3 regions of the Arthrobacter rhamnosi genome follow, and region 1 is predicted to be linked to each of the others. Evidence: riboswitches for the same ligand, from Rfam matches in the RefSeq annotation. Region 1 holds a riboswitch; each other region holds the start of a gene.
The links. A riboswitch is a leader RNA that binds a small molecule or an ion and turns the genes downstream of it on or off. The one in region 1 is predicted to bind S-adenosylmethionine.
Positions count from the first base shown of each region.

Region 2: another riboswitch for S-adenosylmethionine. It lies ahead of ACX80I_RS14170 (bifunctional o-acetylhomoserine/o-acetylserine sulfhydrylase); the one in region 1 lies ahead of ACX80I_RS00165 (hypothetical protein).
Region 3: another riboswitch for S-adenosylmethionine. It lies ahead of ACX80I_RS04605 (methylenetetrahydrofolate reductase); the one in region 1 lies ahead of ACX80I_RS00165 (hypothetical protein).

Region 1 is NZ_JBTNDT010000001.1:25,144-31,818, forward strand. Features, by position in the region: gene ACX80I_RS00150 (MFS transporter) at 1-977, opposite strand, end outside; gene ACX80I_RS00155 (TetR/AcrR family transcriptional regulator) at 1,063-1,680, opposite strand; gene ACX80I_RS00160 (VOC family protein) at 1,830-2,255, shown strand; SAM riboswitch class IV at 2,351-2,479, shown strand; gene ACX80I_RS00165 (hypothetical protein) at 2,537-3,061, shown strand; gene ACX80I_RS00170 (MOSC domain-containing protein) at 3,194-3,766, shown strand; gene ACX80I_RS00175 (cysteine hydrolase family protein) at 3,794-4,348, opposite strand; gene ACX80I_RS00180 (hypothetical protein) at 4,594-5,127, opposite strand; gene ACX80I_RS00185 (hypothetical protein) at 5,194-5,358, opposite strand; gene ACX80I_RS00190 (VOC family protein) at 5,355-5,819, opposite strand; gene ACX80I_RS00195 (DUF3054 domain-containing protein) at 5,913-6,332, shown strand; gene ACX80I_RS00200 (Lrp/AsnC family transcriptional regulator) at 6,372-6,653, shown strand.
Region 2 is NZ_JBTNDT010000007.1:142,887-149,561, reverse strand. Features, by position in the region: gene ACX80I_RS14195 (RNA-binding S4 domain-containing protein) at 1-221, shown strand, start outside; gene ACX80I_RS14190 (alpha/beta hydrolase) at 313-993, opposite strand; gene ACX80I_RS14185 (SGNH/GDSL hydrolase family protein) at 1,135-1,953, shown strand; gene ACX80I_RS14180 (hypothetical protein) at 2,140-2,382, opposite strand; gene metX (homoserine O-acetyltransferase MetX) at 2,509-3,651, opposite strand; gene ACX80I_RS14170 (bifunctional o-acetylhomoserine/o-acetylserine sulfhydrylase) at 3,658-4,977, opposite strand; SAM riboswitch class IV at 5,059-5,175, opposite strand; gene ACX80I_RS14165 (VOC family protein) at 5,330-5,971, shown strand; gene ACX80I_RS14160 (DUF1540 domain-containing protein) at 6,051-6,338, opposite strand; gene ACX80I_RS14155 (CPBP family intramembrane glutamic endopeptidase) at 6,516-6,675, opposite strand, start outside.
Region 3 is NZ_JBTNDT010000002.1:55,678-62,352, reverse strand. Features, by position in the region: gene ACX80I_RS04610 (MFS transporter) at 1-1,250, opposite strand, end outside; SAM riboswitch class I at 1,504-1,615, shown strand; gene ACX80I_RS04605 (methylenetetrahydrofolate reductase) at 1,712-2,623, shown strand; gene metE (5-methyltetrahydropteroyltriglutamate--homocysteine S-methyltransferase) at 2,676-5,051, shown strand; gene ACX80I_RS04595 (GNAT family N-acetyltransferase) at 5,234-5,752, opposite strand; gene ACX80I_RS04590 (FAD/NAD(P)-binding protein) at 5,788-6,675, opposite strand, start outside.

The sequences.
Region 1 (6,675 bases):
AGGAACGCCACCATGTAGACGGTGTTCCAGATGATGATCACCACCAGGTACAGCTGGGGATCCGTGATGAATCCGGAGGCGATCTTCAGCGCTGCACCGATGAGGAGAGCAGCTGCGAGCGGGACTGTGCGGCCGAGCCGTTTGCCTGCAACGCCCACCAGTGCGGAGGCCAGGAGCCCGCCCAGGGTCGAAAGGCTCAGTACCAGGCCCATTCCTGCTTCATCGAGGCCGGCTTGCTCCGCGCCCATCACTGCTGCAACGGCCCAGAGCGAGTCCTCACCCAGTGCCCAGATGGCGAAACAGGCCAGGAGTACGACGCCGGCGATGGCTCCGGTTCGTGGGCTCTCGGCGGGAGCCGCCGAGCGGGCAACACTGCGGTGCGGCGTAGCGGCCGGACGGTCCGGCAGCCACCCCGTGGTCACGAGCGCCGCGAGTGCCAGGCATGCCAGGATGCCGAAAGCGCTCGCCATGCCCAGGCCGACGGCGGGGATGATGAACAGCACGACGGCGACAATGGCCCTGTTGGCGAACCCGCTGATGCCCGATGCCCGGTCAGGGTCACGCAACGCAGCAAGGGCCGCTCCGCCTGCAGCTACCGCACCGCCGCCACCGATGCCGCCGATGATGATCCCGGCGGCGGCGATCGTAGGGTCGGCGACCAGGGCGGCCGCACCGAACCCCAGGGCCGTCAGTGCCAGGCCCGCCCGTGCGACCACATAGCGGCCGCCGAGGGCGGTCCAGCGGGAGGTAGCCAGGCAGGCAAGGGCGGACAGGAGCAGGCAGGCCGTCATGAGGGTGCCCGCTCCGGTCGGGCTGAACCCCAGGTCGGCCAGCGCGACGATCATGACGGGGACCAGATTCGCGGTCATGAATCCTACGACCGTGATCCCGAAGGTGGAGACAGCCCGGGAGGCCGTCAGTGGAACCCGGACGGTGGCGTCAGGGGGTGTTGGCGTACTTCCCACGGCGTGCTCCATTCAGTGATGGCCGTCACTCCAAATGAACGGCGTTCATTTAGTATCGACGCGGGGAGCGCCGGGAGCAATAGTTTTTGAAAGCCTTTCAATTAACTTTGGATTTCACCCGTGTTGCGATGCCGGCGATCAGTGCCTCGAGGCCGAACTCGAAGGCACGTTCGACCCGCTCCGGCGCCGACGGGCTGGCTCGGACCGCCCTCGTCAGGGCCGGGTACTGCTCGGGTTCCGGTCCCCAGACCTCATCAGGGGCGGTGAAGTCGAGCGCCGCGCCCAGGGCGAAGTAGTCGACCAGCGAGAGGGCTGGAGCGACATCGGCGGCGTCGAGGCCGGACCGCTCCAGGGCGAGCGTCAGATCCTCATACATGGCGATGACCTCGGCCGCCCTCACCGTCTGGGTCACCAGTAGGGGTACCAGCCGGGGGTGCGGAGCGAAGCAGTCACGATAGCCGCGGATGAGGATGCGCAGAGCCTCGTCCCACGGGGCGTCAGCGGTCGATGGGGTGGGATTCGAGCTGAAGAGGTGGGCGCGGAGGAGTTCCACGATGTGTTCGCGGCTGGAGATCCGGTTGTAGAGAGAGGACTGACTGACGCCGAGCTCGCGGGCAATCCTCGGGAAGCTGAAGTCGCCCGTCTCGTCGACGAGCTTCAGCGCTGCCTCGACGATCCGCTCGACGGACAGGAGGGTGGATCGGGGGCGTGGCATGGACGGTCTCCTTTTAGGCCCAAAGTAGCAGTCAGGCAACCGGCGGCAGGGCGATAGCGCCTGAACGGCAGCAGGGCATCTGCACGGCATGCGAAGTCCTTGCCGGGAGCACACTCAGCGCACAGCCGTCGCGCGGCTATGCTCTCGCCATGGACCAGCAGCTGCACTTCGTCACCGTCGCCACGCGGGATCTCGATGCGGGACGGTCGTTCTACCGGACGCTGGGCTGGACGCCTGCACTGGACGTTCCAGGCGAGATCATCTTTTACCAGGTGGCACCCGGCTTGCTGCTGGGGCTCTTCCGCGACGACAAGTTCGCCCAGGACGCGGGGCTCGATGCCAGGCCCGCGCCGTCCGGGGTGACGCTGTCCCACAACGTCGGCAGTCCAGCCGACGTGAACCAGCTCGTCTCGGCGATGGCGGCCGCGGGCGCGACGATCCTGAAGGAACCTCGGGACGGCGCTTTCGGGGGCATCTTCCACGCACTCGTACGCGATCCGAACGGCATCGTCTGGGAAATCGCCCACAATCCGGGCTGGCACGTCGGTGAGGACGGCATGGTGGGCATCGGCTGACGCAGCGTTCACGGCAGGGACGAGCTGCTCCGGCTACGGGTCACATTGCTTCGCATTCGTCCCACCGCTGCGTTCTCTGCCTATAGTCGTTCCAGCTTCAAGAGATGCGGTCGCAAAGCTCCGACTGGACCGCGCACCAACCCCATGTTCCTGGGTGGTTCGGATGACGAAGCGGCCTTCGCCTCGGCATGACAGTGCTGGTCCGGCGGAGGCAAGAGCACGTCGAAAGGACTCGGTCCACCCATGCCACGTCAGATCGCCTTCAACCTCTTCGAGATGAATTGCGTGGGCCATATCTCCCACGGCCTCTGGGTACACCCCGAGAACAACCGGCACCGCTTCAACGATCTCGACTTCTGGACCGAAACGGCGAAGATGCTCGAGGCAGGGCTCTTCGACAGCGTGTTCCTCGCCGATGTGATCGGCACCTACGACGGCTACCGCAACGGCCCACGCGGTTCGACCGCGGTCCCTTCGTCGCCATCGGCACTCCCGGCGAGGTTGCCGACGAGATCGAGCGGTGGGTCGAGGGCACGGATCTCGACGGATTCAACCTGCGGCAGTTCCTCACGCCCGGCACCGCCGAGGACTTCATCGAACTCGTCATCCCCGAACTCCAGCGACGAGGCCTGTACCGGACGTCCTATGAGGAGTCGACCCTCCGCGAGCGCCTGTTCGGGGCGGGCAACACGAGGCTGTTCGACCAGCACCCCGGTGCGCGGTACCGCAACGGCGCCCACCTCGGTCCGGAGGCCGACACCCTCGATTCCGGCGCCGTCGAGGCCGGGAGCTTTTCCTACGCCTAGGTGGAATCCCCCGACGACCTGCCGGGGAGTCCTCCGGGTGATTGCCCCCTCGGAAGGAATGTCGGCGGAAGTGAACCAGCGCCGGGGACGACCGAGGCGAACCGGAGGACCACGACCGGATACCGTGGGGGCATGATGCCCGGCTTCCGGTATGACGTGGAGATCCTGCACCTGCTCGTGTCGGGGGCACACGCCTACTTCGGTCGGGCGCGGGACGGAGCGGCCGACGTCGTGACCATGGACGCCGGGAGCGTCGAGGTCGTCGCCGGCAAGGGGATCGTGGGAGACCGCTTCTTCGGCAAGGCGGCCCACATGGATGCGGCGGTGACCCTGTTCGCCATCGAGTCGCTCGAGGCGATAGCGGCAGAGCTCGGCGCCGATCCCTTCGATCCGCTGCTGCCCCGCCGCAATCTGGTCCTGCGCGGCGCTGAGCTTCCACCCCTCATCGGGCAGGACTTCGTCCTGGAGACGCAGGCGGGAAGCGTGGGGTTCCACGGAGGCCGGCATGCGCATCCCTGCGCCTGGATGGATCGGGTGCTGGCGCCCGGCGCCCACAAGGCGATGCGGGGCAGGGGCGGGCTGCGCTGCAGACCCCTCGACAGCGGGACCCTCTCCCGCGGACCCGCGGTCCTGGTCAGCCCGGTTCCCCTGGACCCGACGCAGGCCGGCAGCGCTTCCGTGCTGAGGCCGAGCCGGCTCCCCTGACCGGAGGCGCCGAACGCGACGGGACCGCTAGTTCGTGAACCGGATGTCCGCCGTCTCGCCGACGCCGGCAGCCCGGCCGGGGGCGGCCTGGTACTGCCAGTACAGGTTGGTGTGAGCGATGACCTTGTCCGGCGAAGGGGCACCCCACGCGCTCTGGTCCTCGGTCGTGTGGGCGTCGCCCACCAGCGTCACGTCGTACCCCCGCACGAACGCCCCGTGAATGGTCGAGCGGATGCATGCGTCGGTCTGGGCGCCGGACACCACCAGCCGACCGACGCCTGCCGCTGCAAGAACGTCCTCGAGGTCGGTTCCCTCGAACGAGTCACCATAGCTCTTGTGCACGAGCGGTTCGGACGGGAGGCGCTCGAGTTCGGGGACCAGTTCCCAGGGATCCGAGCCCACCTCGAGGTCGGCATCGGCGTGCTGCACCCAGACCACCGGGACACCTGCGGTGCGTGCCTTCCCGACCAGGGTGTCGATGTTCGCGACGACCGCATCGCGGTCATAGGCATCGGCGACGACGCCGTTCTGCACGTCGATGACGAGCAGCGCTGTCCTCGGGCGGTTCTGCAGGGTCGTCATGGCTGCTCCTCATGGCCTTCTCGAAAAGGGCTGGGTAGCTGCACTGCGCACCCCGCCGACTGAGGAAAGAGTACGTCGCCGGGCTGCCGCAGGGAGGAGCAATGCGGACAACCCGGTTCCGCAGCAGCAGGGGCTGCCGAGGAACCGGGCCTGTGCGCACGGCGCCGACCAGAGGCCTGGACGGCGCCGTGCGACACAAGGCCGTCCGAGGCAGAGCTCTCCGGAGCCTCCGGGTGGTGTTCCGCTTACCGGTGTCCGCCGATGATGCCCAGCTCCACGGCCTTGGCTGCGCCGTCCGCCTCCGCCTGGGTGAGGGAGCCGTCCGTGACTGCGGCATCGAGACGCTCCTGAAGGGCAGCGGCTCGTTTCTCCTGTTGCTCGGTGCGGAGTTCATCGAGGGCGGTCTGCACCGTGGACTCGTCCAGTCCCAGTGCCTCCGCGAGCGAAGCAGCCAGAGCGGCCTGCATCGCCTCCCGATCAGGCCTGGTTCCGTCGTCGTTCCCGGCCCTTGCCTCGTCCCGAAGAGTCTCCAGCGCGTCGCTGACTGCCGATTCCTCCACCCCGAGCTTCTCCGCAAGGCGTGCCGTGTCGACCCCGCCGCGGCCGTGGCGACCGAAGCCGCCGCCGTGGTTCTCGTCCCCCGGAGCGGCCGACGCGCCGGCCGTGGGTTCGGGCGTCCCCGTCGTTGCCGCAGAGGCCATACCGGTGACCCCGAGGCTCGCTCCGGCCACGAGGGCAGCTGCACTGGCGCCCAGTGCGATCTTCCTACGCTGAATCATCGTGTCTCCTCGATCCGCTCGTTCCGAGCGGTTGCAGTGAAGGGCCCACACGGCCCAGGACCACTGTCACCGCTGCGCTTGTGGCCCACCTTTCCCGGCGCTGTGTGCGCGCTGTGCACGGAGGTGCTGGGTGCGGACATCGACGAGGAGATCGGCCTCAGCCGCGAACTCCGGGCCGCGCTGCTCGAACCACTGCTGGATCCTCGGGTCGATGCCGGGGCGGTAGGTCACTCGCCCCGGTAGGCGGCTTCAAGGGCTGCGATGTCCAGCTTCCGCATGCCCAGCATGGCTTCGAGGGCGCGCTGGGCGCCCGCGGCGTCCTCGCCGCCGATCAGTCCGGGCAGCACGGTCGGAACGATCTGCCATGAGAGTCCGAACCGGTCCTTCAGCCAGCCGCACCGGCTCTCCTCCCCGCCCTCGGCCAGCGCGGACCAGTAGTGGTCGACCTCCGCCTGGTCCGCGCAGGCGATCTGGAAGGACACCGCTTCCGTGAAGGAGAACTCGGGACCGCCGTTCAGGGCGACGAACGGCTGGCCGTCCAGGTCGAACGACACCGTCAGCGCCGGATCGTCCGGTCCCTGCCCGGTGCGGGAGACATCGACGATGCGAGAGTTCCTCACGATCGACGTGTAGAGCTGCGCGGCTTCCTCGGCCTGGCCGTCGAACCAGAGGCACGGAGTGATCAATCCCATCGGAGGTGTCCTTTGCTCGTGCCGCGCTGGCGCGCCGGCTGGTGCCCGAATCTAGCCCACGGGCAGGACGGCGACAACCACTACGCTGGTTGTATGCCCCGCTCCAACCCTGTCCCTCCTCCGGTCGAGCAGGTACGGGAGCGCGCCCGTGCCGTACCCGCCGCCTGGGGGGTCGCCGACGTCGTCCTGATCCTCGCCTTCGCCGCCTCGGGGCGCCGCACCCACGAGCACGGCGTGACCGTGGCCGGTGTCCTGGAGACGGCGTGGCCGTTCCTCGTCGCGTATGCGCTGTCGGCCCTTGCGGTCCGGGCCTGGCGCTCCCCCGCGGCCCTCCGGCCCACCGGGGTGGTCCTCTGGCTGGGCACCGTCATCGGTGGCCTCGCGCTGCGGGCACTGTCCGGCGGCGGGGTGGCCCTGAGCTTCCAGATCGTCACCCTGCTCGTCCTCGGCGCGTTCCTCCTCCTGCCCCGCGCCGTCGTGCGCTGGATCAGTCGACGCCGCGGAAACCGGTAGCGTAGATCCGAGTCCCCGTCCCCTCCTGAAAGGCACGCCATGATCACGGCATTCGTCCTCATCCAGACCGACGCGTCGCGCATTCCCGAGAGCGCCCAGGCCATCTCGGAGATCGAGGGCATCAGCGAGGTCTACTCCGTCACCGGCGAATGGGACCTGATCGCCATCGCGCGCGTCAGCCGCCATGAGGACCTCGCGGACGTCATCGCCGACCGCCTGTCCAAGGTCGACGGCGTCCGCTCGACGACGACGCAGATCGCCTTCCGCTCCTACTCGCAGCACGACCTCGACGCCGCGTTCACCCTGGGCTTCGACAGCTGACACCGCGGGCGCCGCCCGAAAC
Region 2 (6,675 bases), on a different contig from region 1:
ACGACGCACCCATCGAACTCCCCATCCAGGACGACATGATCCGGCTCGGGCAGCTCCTGAAGCTGGCCTCGCTCGCGGAGGACGGTGTCGAGGCGAAGGCCCTGATCGACAACGGACTGGTCCAGGTCGACGGTGAGATCGAGGAGCGCCGCGGACGCCAGCTGCACCCCGGCGACACGGTCAGCGTCAACGGGCAGTCCGTGCGCATCACGCGCGCCTAGCACCCTGCTCCGACCCACCGGCCGGCACCTGCCGCCGCATTCACCGCGGTGCCGGCCACACCCGGTACCGGACCGGCGTGGCCCCCTCTGGTCAGCGGCGGCCGAGGACCGTCATCGTGAGGAACTCCCGGACATGGGCCAGTTCCCGCAGATTGATGCTGTGGAACATGTTCGAGTAGAGGATCTTCGTCAGCTTCGTGTGCTTGACCAGCCAGGCGTGGGTGAAGTCGATCATCTCGGGCAGGATGACCTGGTCCTCCTGGTCGCGCCCCCAGAAGAACTCCACGGGCGCCGCCGCGGCCTCGTCGTCCCGGAAGAACCCGTGGCCCTCCGACGGCACGGCGAACCCGGAGAGGCCGACGACGCAGGCGAAGTCGGTGGGGCGGTGGCGCAGGAGCGACGTCGCCACCGCCATGCCCTGCGAGAAGCCGAGGATGCTGACGCTCGAGTGGCGTCCGCGGACCTCGTCGAGCCATCGGGACACAGCAGTCACGCTCTCCACGACGCGCTCCACCGAATAGTCCGCCTCCCGCGACAGCGGGAACCACGAGAAGCCCGGTCCCACTGCCTGGGGCGCCCGGAGGGACGCGACGGTGAACTCGGCGGGCAGGTGGTCGGTGAGGCCCATGAGGTCCTCCTCGTTGGCCATGTAGCCGTGGAACAGGACGAGCAGGGGCGTGCCCTCCCGCTCGGACTCGGGCTTCGACCAGAGGACCACGGGGTCCCAGGCGCCGGCGGAGGACGTGGAGGTGCCACGGGCGGATTCAGTCATGGCTCAATCTTGGCACGCCCCGCCGAGGGCCCGGAGCCGCGTTGGCGCGAGCGGCGCACTCCTTGGGAGAATGTCCCGGTGATCTCTGCAAACGCCGGAACGCCCCTGCCGGGCCGACCCGATCCCCTCCTGAACGGCCCGATGATCGATCCGAGCCTGAACTCCGAACCGCACCCGTGGCACCGGTATGTCGCCCTCGGGGACTCCTTCACCGAAGGTATCGGGGATCCCAACCCGGAGAGCGTCGGGGGCAATCGCGGCTGGGCGGACCGGGTCGCCGAGGAACTGGCCCGGGGCCAGGCCGGCTTCGCCTACGCGAACCTCGCGGTGCGCGGACGGCTCCTGCAGCAGATCATCGACCAGCAGGTGGAACCGGCGCTGGCGCTGCATCCGGACCTGGTCACCATCTCCGCCGGCGGCAACGACCTGCTGCGTCCCGGGGGTGATCCCGACCTGCTCGCCACCCGGCTCGACGCCGTCGTCGGGACGCTCGCCGCCTCGGGCGCCACCGTCGTCCTGTTCACGGGGCCGGACGTCCGCGAGACGGTCCTCGGCAGCATCCGCTCCAAGACCGCGATCTACAACGAGAACCTGCGCACCGTCGCCGCACGCCACGAGGCCGTGATCGCCGACATGTGGGCCCTGCGGCAGCTGGTCAACCCCCAGATGTGGTCCTCCGACCGGCTGCACTTCTCGCCGCTCGGCCACCACACCATCGCCGCGATGGTCCTGGACACCCTCGCCGTCCGGCATACCCTCGAGCCGCTGCAACCCAAGGAGCTCCCGGCACGGACGTGGCGTGAGGCACGCGCCGAGGACTTCGTGTGGGCACGCGAGTACTTCGTGCCGTGGGTCCTGCGGCGCCTCCGGCACCAGTCGTCGGGCGACGGCGTGTTCGCCAAGCGTCCGGAGGCTGCGCCCATTTTCGGCCCGGGCATGCCGCCGGGTGCTGCCGACTAGCGACGTCGTCGCCCCTTCCCGGCAGCCCGGCACGGTGCGCACCATGATCGGCCGGCGCTGCTGCGCCACCTGCGGTGGGGATCCGCCGTCGTTCCCGCCGGGACGACAGGAACGACCGGCCCGCGGGTCGGTCGCCCCTGTCATCCCACGCGTCAGGAGCCGACGGGTACCGCTGGGTGCCGCCGACTAGCTGTCGAGCGAGACCTCGCCATTGGCGACCGCGTCCGCGCACGCGCTCAGGTCCGGCCCGGGCTTGAAGTCGACGAACTGCGGCTGCAGCTTCTGGAAGAGGAACTCGTAGACCTCCTCGCGGGACTTGCCGCCCATCGTCTCGACCGCCTCGCGGACCGCGCCCTGCAGTGCCCGGTCCGAGTCCAGCAGGATCTTGTCGCGTGCTTCCTGGTTCCAGCCAATGGTGCTCAGTTCCATGAACAGCTCCCCTTCATCTTCCGTCGACGAGTCCGGGCGTCTACCTCAGACCTGCCTGCCGCCGATTGCTAAGCAGGCTTAGCTCCAAGACTAGGTGCCCGTCCGGGGAAACCCAACCGATAACCGCTAGCCCGCGTAGAAGGCGGAGCGGAGTTGCGCGTCGAGCTGGTGGATCTGGGTCAGGAACGCATCGTGGCCCACCGGCGAGGAGATCATGTGGACGGGCACCTCGCCGGGCAGCCCCCGGGCCAGCCGCTCCGACTGCTCCGGGAAGTAGAGTCGGTCCGAGTCCACGGCGGCGATGAAGAACTCCGCCGTGGCCTCCCCCAGTGCCGCGTCGAGGCTGCCGCGGTCCCGCGCGGCATCGTGGCTCATCAGCGCCTCGGTCAGGATGACGTAGCTGTTCGCGTCGAAGCGGCCCACGAGCTTGTCCGCCTGGTGGTCGAGGTAGCTCTCCACCTGGTAGCGGCCCCGCTCGGCGGGCAGGACGGCACCGAAGGGCTGTTCGGCGTCCTGCTCCGCGCGCCCGAAGCGTGCTTCCAGTTCCTGCTCCGAGCGGTAGGTGATGTGGGCGATGCGCCGGGCGATCCCGAGGCCCGCATCCGGATGCGGGCCGTCGTAGTAGTCGCCGCCGCGATAGGCGGGGTCCAGCCGGATTGCCTGCAACTGCGCCTGGGCGAACGCTATCTGTTCGGCCGAACTGGCGGCAGTGCAGGCGATGACGGCGCACCGCTCCACCCGCTGCGGGTACATCAGTGCCCACTCGAGCGCTCGCGCCCCTCCCATCGACCCCCCGAGGACCGAGTGCCACCGCTCGATGCCGAGCCGGTCGGCGAGCAGGGCTTCGGCCCGGACGGAGTCGCGGATGGTGACGAAGGGGAAGCGCGATCCCCAGGGAGTGCCGTCGGGTGCGAGGCTGGCCGGCCCCGTCGAGCCGTAGCACCCTCCCAGCATGTTGACGGACACGACGAAGTACCGGTCGGTGTCCACCGGGCGGCCGGGGCCCACGAGCGAATCCCACCAGCCCTCCTCCTCCGATGCGCCGCGTGCCACGTGCGAGCTGCCGGTCAGGGCATGCTGCACGAGCACCGCGTTCGAGGCATCCCGGTTCAGCCGGCCCCAGGTCTCGAAGGCGAGCTGCACGTCCGGCAGCTCACCTCCGGTCTCGAGGGCCAGCGGTCCGATCGGGGCGACGCGTAGGAGCCCGTCCCCCGAAGGGCGCGCGTCGTCGATCCCGGGGTGCAGCGGAGCAGGAGGGTAGGTGGTCACGAAGGGCTAGACTCCTTTGGCGGCACGGAACCCCGCGTCGAGGTCGGCGAGGATGTCGGTGATGTTCTCGAGGCCCACGGACAAGCGGACGAGACCCGGACGCACGCCCGCGGTGAGCTGCGCCTCCGCCCCGAGCTGGCTGTGCGTCGTCGACGCCGGGTGGATGACGAGCGAGCGGACGTCGCCGACGTTCGCCACGTGCGAGTGGAGTTCCAGTCCGTCGACGAAGCGCTTGCCGGCCTCCAGTCCCCCGACGATGTCGAAGCTGACGATCGCGCCCGTCCCCCTGTTCCGCCCGTACTTCCTGCCGCGCTCGTACCAGGGGCTCGAGGCCAGGCCGGCGTAGGAGACGCGCTCGACGTCGTCGTGCCCCTCCAGCCATTCGGCGACCGCCTGCGCATTCTGCACGTGGCGCTCGACGCGCAGGCTGAGGGTCTCCAGTCCCTGCGCGATGAGGAAGGCGTTGAACGGCGAGACGGAGGAGCCGAGGTCGCGCAGGAGCTGGACACGGGCCTTGAGGATGTACGCGAGGTTCGCGCCGAGTGCGCTGCCGACACCGAGGTCCCGCGCATAGACGAGTCCGTGGTAGCTCTCGTCCGGCGTGTTGAACCCGGGGAACCGCTCGGGGTACCGGGCGAAGTCGAAGTTCCCCGAATCGACGATGACCCCGGCGATGGCATTGCCGTGACCTCCGAGGTACTTCGTCGCGGAGTGCACCACGATGTCCGCGCCCCATTCGATGGGCCGGATCAGGTACGGCGTGGACAGCGTGTTGTCCACGATCAGGGGAAGCCCGTTCTCGTGCGCGACGGCGCTGATGCCCTCGATGTCCAGGACGTCCTGCCGGGGGTTGGACACGACCTCGCCGAAGAAGAGCTTGGTGTTCGGCCGGACGGCGTTCCGCCACTGCTCGAGGTCGTCCGGGTCCTCCACGAAGGTGGTCTCGATGCCGAACTTCCTCAGCGTGTGCTTGAAGAGGTTGTACGTGCCGCCGTAGAGGCTGGGGCTGGCCACGATGTGGTCCCCCGCCTCCGCGATGTTCAGCACCGCGAAGGTCTCGGCAGCCTGGCCCGAGGCGAGCAGCAGGGCGCCGGCTCCGCCCTCGAGGCTCGCGATCCTCGTCTCCACTGCCTCCTGCGTGGGATTCCCGATGCGCGTGTAGATAGGAGCGAGTTCCGTCAGCGCGAACCGGTTGGCGGCACTCTCGGCGCTCGGGAAGACGAACGACGACGTCTGGTAAATAGGCAGCGCACGCGCTCCCGTGGCTGCGTCCGGTGTCTGGCCGGCGTGGATCTGGCGTGTCTCGAAAGACCAATCGTTGGACATGGTGCTCCCTGTCGGAAGGGGCCCCGCCTGGTCCGGTGCTCCGGCCGGTGCGTGCCGCTCCAGGAGACCGGCTCCCGCAGGAGCCCGCGCTTGCACGGCGCCGGAATAGCGCCGAACCTGGTCTTCACCCGGGGCACCCCACCGCGGTTGGAGGGTTGCCGGCCAGCAAGCCGGGGCTTCGTGCTGGCACTCATGACCTGCACCCATGAAAACCCATCGGAGCGGATCCGGCAAGCCGGATGACCTCTCGTGAAGCAGCCTGCGGAGGGGCGACGGGGACGCGATCGGAGGACCAGCAGGAGTAAGGCGAGCCTTAGTCGAGACGTGCATCACTTAGTGCCAAGATAACCGCATGCGATTGGACCATGTCTCATATGCCTGCGAACCCGATGGACTTGCTGCGACTGCCGACCGGATCGCGGCCAACCTCGGGATGGACCCCGTGAAGGGTGGCGTGCACCCGCGCTTCGGCACCCGGAACATGATCTTCCCCCTGGTGAACGGCCAGTACCTGGAGGTCGTGGAGGTCCTCGACCACCCCGCGTCGACCAAGGCTCCCTTCGGTCAGGCCGTGCGCGCGCGCTCCGAGGCCGGCGGAGGCTGGATGGGCTGGTGCGTCGCCGTGGACGACCTCGCCCCGTTCGAGGAGCGCCTCGGCCGCAGCGCGGTTCCCGGCAACCGCAAGTTCCCCGACGGCCAGGAACTGACGTGGCAGCAGATCGGCATCAAGGGGCTCATCGCGGATCCCCAGGTCCCCTACCTGCTCCGCTGGGACGAGGGCACCGAGGCCCTGCACCCCTCCCAGGCGCGCCCGGCATCGGTGAAACTGGCCTGCCTGACCATCGCGGGCTCGTCGGAACGGGTGACCGAGTGGCTCGGCACCGATGTCGAGGAGACGCTCGACGGCGTGAAGGTCCAGTGGATCGCCCCGAACGGCACTCCGGGCATCATGTCCGTGACCTTCGAGACCGCCGACGGCCGCATCGAGATCTGACGTCGCTGAGAATTGAACAGGAAAGGGCCGGACAATCGTCCGGCCCTTTCCTGTTGCCGCGCCTCGGGCGGAGGCGCCGTCAGGCGTGGGTGTAGGTGAGGCAGTCGGCGGCGTCGGCGCCGGGGCCCACCTTGACGGCCGGGGCGCCGCACAGCAGGTCGTGGTTGAAGGTGCACTCCGAGCGCTGGCACGCGCCCACGTGTGCGAGCATCTTCGGCAAGCCGCCACTGATGGAGGTGTCGATGAAGGTGGCACAGGACGCGTGTTCCTCGCTCCCGGACACTGTGATCGCGACGGCGGTGCAGCCCTCGTGGTTGAACGAACAGTTGTGGACACTGCACTCAGAGACACTGGTGACGACGCTCATGATTCCTCCTGGCTGGTCCGGTGGAGCCCCTGGGCGGAGCCGCCGTTGTGCTGGTGGACATCACGGTAACACCGCGGTCGGCCGATAATTTAGTCACGGTTTTCGCGCGCAAATCAGCGTAGGTGAGCCTTCCCTGGGCAGTTCGTGGGCCGAGGCGTCGGCCGATTCACCCCCGATTCATCCGCCGATCCCGATGGCGGGTCCGAGGAGCGCGAATCCCACGAAGCCCGCCGTGTCGATGAGCGCGTGCGCCAGGACGAGCGGCAGGACGCGGCGCGTGCGCGTGTAGAACCAGGCGAACAGCAGGCCCATCAGCACGTTGCCGACGAAGGGTCCG
Region 3 (6,675 bases), on a different contig from region 1:
TCTGCACCAGCGCCTGTAGCTGAGGCTGCCGGTCGGGGAGCGGCCCAGAGCATCAGTGCTGTGATCGTGCCGATGAGGGCGAGTGCTCCGAGGACGATGGCTGCGACGCTCAGGCCGGCGGCGGCTCCGACCCACCCGGCGAGGGGGTAGGCGAGGAGGTAGCAGGCGTGGGAGAGGGAGAACTGGGCGGTGAACAGGTAGCTGCGCGTGTCATAGGTGGCGACCCGGCGCAGCAGGCGCGAGGACGGGGTGCTGATCATGGAGGTGCCGATGCCCAGGACGACCCACAGCCCGAGGAAGAGTACCCACGAAGTGCCCGAGGGTTCCGCGCCGCTTCCCTCGGTGGAGGCAAGGAACGCCGCGGCGAGCAGTCCGACCGTCAGGACGGCGCCACCGAGGAGCATGAAGGTGCGGTCCGGCATGCGTTCCAGGGCTCGCGGTGCGACGAACGCGATGAGCATCGATCCTGCCCCGTAGAACGCCAGAGCGATCGCGACGTCGGTGTTGGTTCCGCCGAACAGGTCCCGGGCGTAGACGACGGTGTTCACCAGCACGAGGGCCGTCGCCGTGGCGACGACGAGGTTCAGGGCCATCAATCCGCGCAGGGAGGGTTCGCGCAGGAAGATCCGGGTGCCCAGGGTGGTGCGGTGCAGCAGGGAACCCTGTTGCTGGGCCGCGGGGACGGCCGGCAGGCGGGTGGCGAGGACCATCGCTGCGGAGACCAGGAATCCGGCCATCGTGCCGACGAAGAGGTTGTGGAAGCTCATCACCGTCAGCAGGGCCGCGGCGAGCAGCGGGCTCACCAGGGCCTCGAGGTCGTAGGCGAGCCGGGACAGGGACAGGGCCTTGGTGTAGTCCTTCTCCTCCGGCAGGACCACGGGGATCAGCGCCTGGAACGCCGGGGTGAAGGTCGCCGACGCAGACTGGAGGATGAACACCAGGACGTAGATCTGCCACACCTGATCGATGAAGGGGAGGCTCAAGGCGATCGCCGCGCGCACCAGGTCCGCGCCGACGAGGACACCCTTTCGGGGCAGGCGCTCGACCAGGGCCGCCATCACCGGGGCGACGAACACGTAGGCGATCATCTTGATCGTCAGGGCCGTGCCGAGCACGGCGCCGGCCCGCCCGCCGGCCAGATCGAAGGCGAGCAGGCCCAGCGCGACCGTGAGGAGGCCGGTCCCGAGCAGGGCGACGACCTGCGCGGTGAAGAGATTGCGATACGCCGAGTAACGCAGTACAGAAAGCATGAGGAGAAGCCCGTCTCGTGCAGGAACAAGTTCCTTCACTATACGTGCATCATTACGCACGTACGAACACAACGGAGGCGATGGGGGATAGGGTTCGGCCCTGGGATGATCCGGGATGACCGGATGACGCGGGTTCGTCATATGTCGCCAGGGATGCGGTATGTGACGAAGCCGGCGACCCGGAACGTCATGCGGCGCCTTGTCGCCGCACGTTCTGCACCCCGGGCCGGAGCGCCGCTTACAGTGATCCCACCAACCATCAAGAGCGGCCGAGAGATCTGGCTTGTTGACGCCGCAGCAACCATTCCACTGCCCTCCCCTCGGGAGAGCAGTGGAACCGGTGCTAATGCCAGAACCGATGGACATGCATCAGCGCACCCACCAGCGGTCCCGGCACGCCGGGATCGCCGGTTTCCGGCACGCATCCTGGTGCACTCCCTCGGACCTACCGAGGAGCGGGGATGACATTGAAGAAACGGGCAGCGGTACCGCCGTCGCTGTCCTACGAGCTGTATCCGCCGGCCACCCCGGAAGCCGGGGAGGCCGTACTGCGGACGATCGACGAACTCGGGGCCACCCATCCCGACTACGTCTCGGTGACCTACAGCGGCACGCCGGCGAGGCGCCGGGCCTCGATGGAGCTGATCGGGCACCTGACCAGCAACACCAGGCTGCGCCCGCTGGCCCACCTCTGTTGTGAGGGAGAGACACGGGCGAGCCTGGACCTGCTGGTACGGCAGCTCGTCGCACTGGGGGTGAGGGGCGTGCTGGCCCTGCGCGGAGACCTGCCGCAGCACCCGCAAGCACTGCGCGGCGAGCTTCCCTTCGCCCAGTTCCTGGTGGAACTGATCCGGGAGGTCGAGGCCCGGCACGTGGCCACCCTCGCCGGCGGTCGGCTGGCGGTGGGGGTGGCGGCCTACCCGAACCGGCATCCGGAATCGCCGTCGTTCCTGCACGACGTCGAGGTGCTGGTCTCCAAGCAGCGCGCCGGTGCCGACTTCGCCATCACGCAGGTGTACTTCGATCCCGCCCAGTACGTCCGCCTGCTCACCGCGGCCCGGGCCGCGGGCGTCACCATCCCGATCATCCCCGGGGTGATGCCCCTGGGGAACATCCGCCGGCTCGAACGGCTGGCCGGAATGACCGGCGTCCGTCCCGACCCTGTCCTGCTGCACCGCCTGGAGACCGCCTCGGGCGAGGCCGAACGCCGGCGGATCGGCGTGCGGGCAGCGGCCGTGCTGGCCCGGGCGGCGTTCGAGGCAGGGGCCCCGGGCGTGCACCTCTACACCTTCAACGACCATCGCGCGTCCATCGCGGTCATCGAGGAGATCGACCTGCCGGCGGCGCGCTCGCCGGCCGCCGTCCCGGCCTGAGCGTGCCCCCAATCCGAACCACGACCCGACACACCTTCCAGAGGAGAACACCATGAGCACCGAGAACACCTTCCCCGCCGCCACGATCCTCGGCTACCCACGCATCGGGCCCGGCCGGGAGCTGAAGAAGGCCGTCGAGGCCTACTGGGCAGGCCGTCTGGACGAGGCCGGACTGCAGCAGGCCGCCGACCAGCTGCAGGACCGCACTGTCGCCCGACTCGTGGAACTGGGACTGCATTGCGGGGATTCCTCCATCCCGGCCGACTTCGCGCTCTACGACCAGGTCCTGGACGCGACCGCGGCGCTGGGAGCGCTGCCGGCCCGGTTCGCCGACCTGGCCGGGGAGGACGGTTCCGTGGACACCGCCGGCTACTTCACGCTCGCCCGGGGCGACGGCGACCGCGCGCCGCTGGAGCTGACCAAGTGGTTCGACACCAACTACCACTACCTGGTGCCCGAGATCGGTCCGGGGACACCGTTCGCCGCGGTGGCGCACCGCCTGACCGCGATCGTCCGCCGGCAGCGCGAGCACGGCGCCGTGCTGCGCCCGGTGCTCGTGGGCCCCGTGACCTACCTGCTGCTGGCCAAGCCCGAGGACGGCGCACCCGCCGGTTTCGACCCGCTGGACCGGATCGACGATGCCGTGACGGCCTACGCGGGCATCCTCGCGTCGCTGGCGGAAGCGGGGGCCGAGTGGGTGCAGCTGGACGAGCCGGGCCTGGTCGGCGACCGCGGCGGCGAGCTGGCAGCACCGGGTGGGCTGGTGGAGCGGGTGTACCGGCAACTGGCCGGTACGGCGGGACGGCCGGCCCTGCTGGTCACCACCGGCTACGGCACCGCCGGCGATCCGGCGAGGCCGGGCCAGGCGCTCGCCGTGCTCGCCGCCGCGGGCGTGGAGGCAGTCCATGCGGACCTGGTCCGGGGAGCCAGGCCCTCCACCGAGGCACTGCAGGCGCTGGGCGGCACCCGTCTGGTTGCCGGCGTCGTGGACGGCCGGAACGTGTGGCGCAACGACCTGCGGGTCTCGCTGGGGGCGGTGGAGGACCTGCAGCAGGAGACGGGAGCAGCGGTCACGACGGCGACGTCCACCTCCCTGCTGCACGTGCCGCACGACGTGCAGGCCGAGACTGGGCTGCCGGAGCACCTGCCGGCCTGGCTGGCCTTCGCGGACCAGAAGGTGCATGAGGCAGTGGTACTGGCGCGCGGCCTGACCGGGGGACGCCCGGCCGTCGCCGCGGAACTCCAGGAGGCGGAGGAGGCACTGAACCTCCGGGCGCGGTTCGACGGCGTCGTGGTGGACCGGGTCCGGACGCGCACCGGCGGCCTGATCGAGGATGCCTTCACCCGCAGCCCTGCCGAGCGACGGGCAGCGGTGCAGCAGGAGCGGCTGGGGCTGCCGTTGCTGCCGACCACCACCATCGGGTCCTTCCCGCAGACCGGCAAGGTGCGCGCCGCCCGCGCCGCGGTCCGCAGCGGCAGCATCTCGCCGGCGGAGTACGAGCAGTTCCTGCGCCAGGAGATCGCGAACGTGGTGCGGTTGCAGGAGGGCCTCGGACTGGACGTGCTGGTGCACGGCGAGCCGGAGCGCAACGACATGGTCCAGTATTTCGCGGAGAACCTCGACGGCTTCGCCGCCACGGAGCAGGGGTGGGTGCAGTCCTACGGGTCGCGCTGCACACGTCCGTCCATCCTGTGGGGGGATGTGTCGCGTCCTCAGGCGTTCACGGTTCCGTGGATCAGCTTCGCGCAGTCGCTGACCGAGCGCCCGCTCAAGGGCATGCTCACCGGCCCGGTCACGATCCTCGCCTGGTCCTTCGTCCGCGACGACCAGCCGCTGGGCGAGACGGCCAACCAGGTGGCGCTGGCCCTGCGGGACGAGATCGCCGACCTCGAGGCCGCCGGTATCGCCATCGTCCAGGTGGACGAGCCCGCCCTCCGCGAACTGCTGCCGCTCCGCTCGGCCGACCACCGGGCATACCTGGACTGGTCCGTCCGTGCGTTCCGGCTCGCCACCGCCGGCGCCGGGGACGGGACCCAGATCCACACGCACCTGTGCTACTCGGAATTCGGCGAGGTCATCTCGGCCATCGACGGGCTGGACGCGGACGTCACGAGCATCGAGGCGGCCCGCTCCCGGCTCGAGGTCGTCGCGGACCTGGCCCGCTTCGGCTACTCCCGCGGAATCGGCCCAGGCGTCTACGACATCCACTCACCGCGCGTGCCCTCCGAACAGGAGATCGCCGGTCTCATCGGCACGGCTCTGGCCGCCCTCCCGGCACAGCAGCTGTGGATCAACCCCGACTGCGGCCTGAAGACCCGCGGCTATGACGAAACGGTCCTCTCGCTGCGCAACCTCGTCGCCGCGACCAGGACTGCGCGCGAGAGCGTCAGCCTCTCGACGGCGGAGCGGGCCTTGACGCGTTCCTGACGTCCCACAGGACTCCCGCTGGTCCTGCCCCCGGGCAGGACCAGCGGGAGTCCTGCCCGGGAACCCACCAGACCACGGAATTACCCGGGGCCAGCCCCGCCGCCCCGGTGGCGGGGCTCAGCTCCGCCACCCGGGTGGCTGGGCTCTCGGCTCCGCCACCCCGGGGTCGGGGCTCAGCTTCGCTACTCCTGCGGGGCGGCCAGGTCCTTGGTGAACGCCAGGTGCAGAACGGTCTCCGGATCGGCGGCCAGGTCGAAGCCCGGGCGGTAGCCGGTGGCGAGGTAGAGATTCTTCGCCTCCGGCTGGCGCGGACCCGTGGTGAGGTAGATCCGGCGGTAGCCGCGACGCTCGGCCTCCGCCTCGAGTTCGGCCAGCACACGGCGGGCCAGGCCACGACGGCGGTGCTCGGCGTGGGTCCAGATCCGTTTGAGCTCGGCCGTCTGCTCGTCGTACCGGCGGAAGGCCCCTCCGGCCACGGTCTGCCCCTCCTCCTGCAGGATCAGCAGTGCGCCGTGCGGCGCGGCGAATTCCGCCGCGGGATAGCGGCGCATCTCCTTGCCGGCGCCACCGAACAGGGTCCCGTACCTGCTGTCGTATTCCTCGATCAGTCCGTCCACGAGTGGCTGCACGCGGGAATCCTCCAGCGGCAGGTGCAGCACCGTCAGTTCCGGGAAGGCCCCGAGGGGCAGGGAGTTCGTCATCAGGATCCTTCGGGTGAGGTCGGCTCAGGTTCGGGTCAGGTCAGGGACGAGTGGAGCTGGGTGATGCTGGCGGCCAGCCGGGCGCTGGAGAAGCTCTCCGGAGCGGGATCGGGCAGTTCCATCAGGTCGGTGAGGATCCTCCGTGCCATGGCATCGCTGTCACGGAACGGAGCGGCGTTGCTGGAAGGGCGGGAGAACGCCCCGCCGTTCCAGCCGGAAGCCGCTGGCCCGACGGCGTACAGGCCCCGCCGGGTGCTGCCGTCCGCGGCGACGAGCCGGGACGAGGAATCGACCAGCACCTTCCCGGTGCCGCCAGCCGTCGCCTCGCTGCCCGTGCGTTCCTCGGAGCCGAGGCCCGATTCCCACAGTGACCGCAGCAGCGGGTTCGCAGAGCCGGCCAGGGAAGGGCCGGGCAGCCGGGCCTCGATAAGCGCGCTCGCCGTCACGGTGGAGGGCACCTGCGGGGAGGACGCCGTGAAGAGTCCGATTTCCTCGTCGGTGCCCACCTGCAGCTGGGGACCGAGGAACCTGACAAAGCCGGCCTCGTGCAGCGCCAGCAGTTCCTGCAGCCGGCGGGCCGGTGGGCCGGAGTCGACGTAGCTGAAGAAGCCGTGCCACCAGCCGCTGACCAGCGGACGCGAGGCAGGTGTGAGCGCGTCCATCGGCACCAGCCGGCCCAGTTCGAAGTACACGTACAACAGCCCCAGGAACAGCCCGAGGGTCTCCGAATTGGCACCGCCATCGCGCAGCCGCAGGTCCTCGCGGATGTGGTCCGCCACGGTGTCCTGCACCTCCCCGGGGCCGTGGAAGTGCATTCCCGCCAGCGGATGGTCGAGTTCCTCGAGCTCCAGCCGGTCCGCCGCGGCGGGGACGGCCTGGTCCACGAGTGTGCGCCGATCGTCCGAGTACCAGTCAGCGGCGTC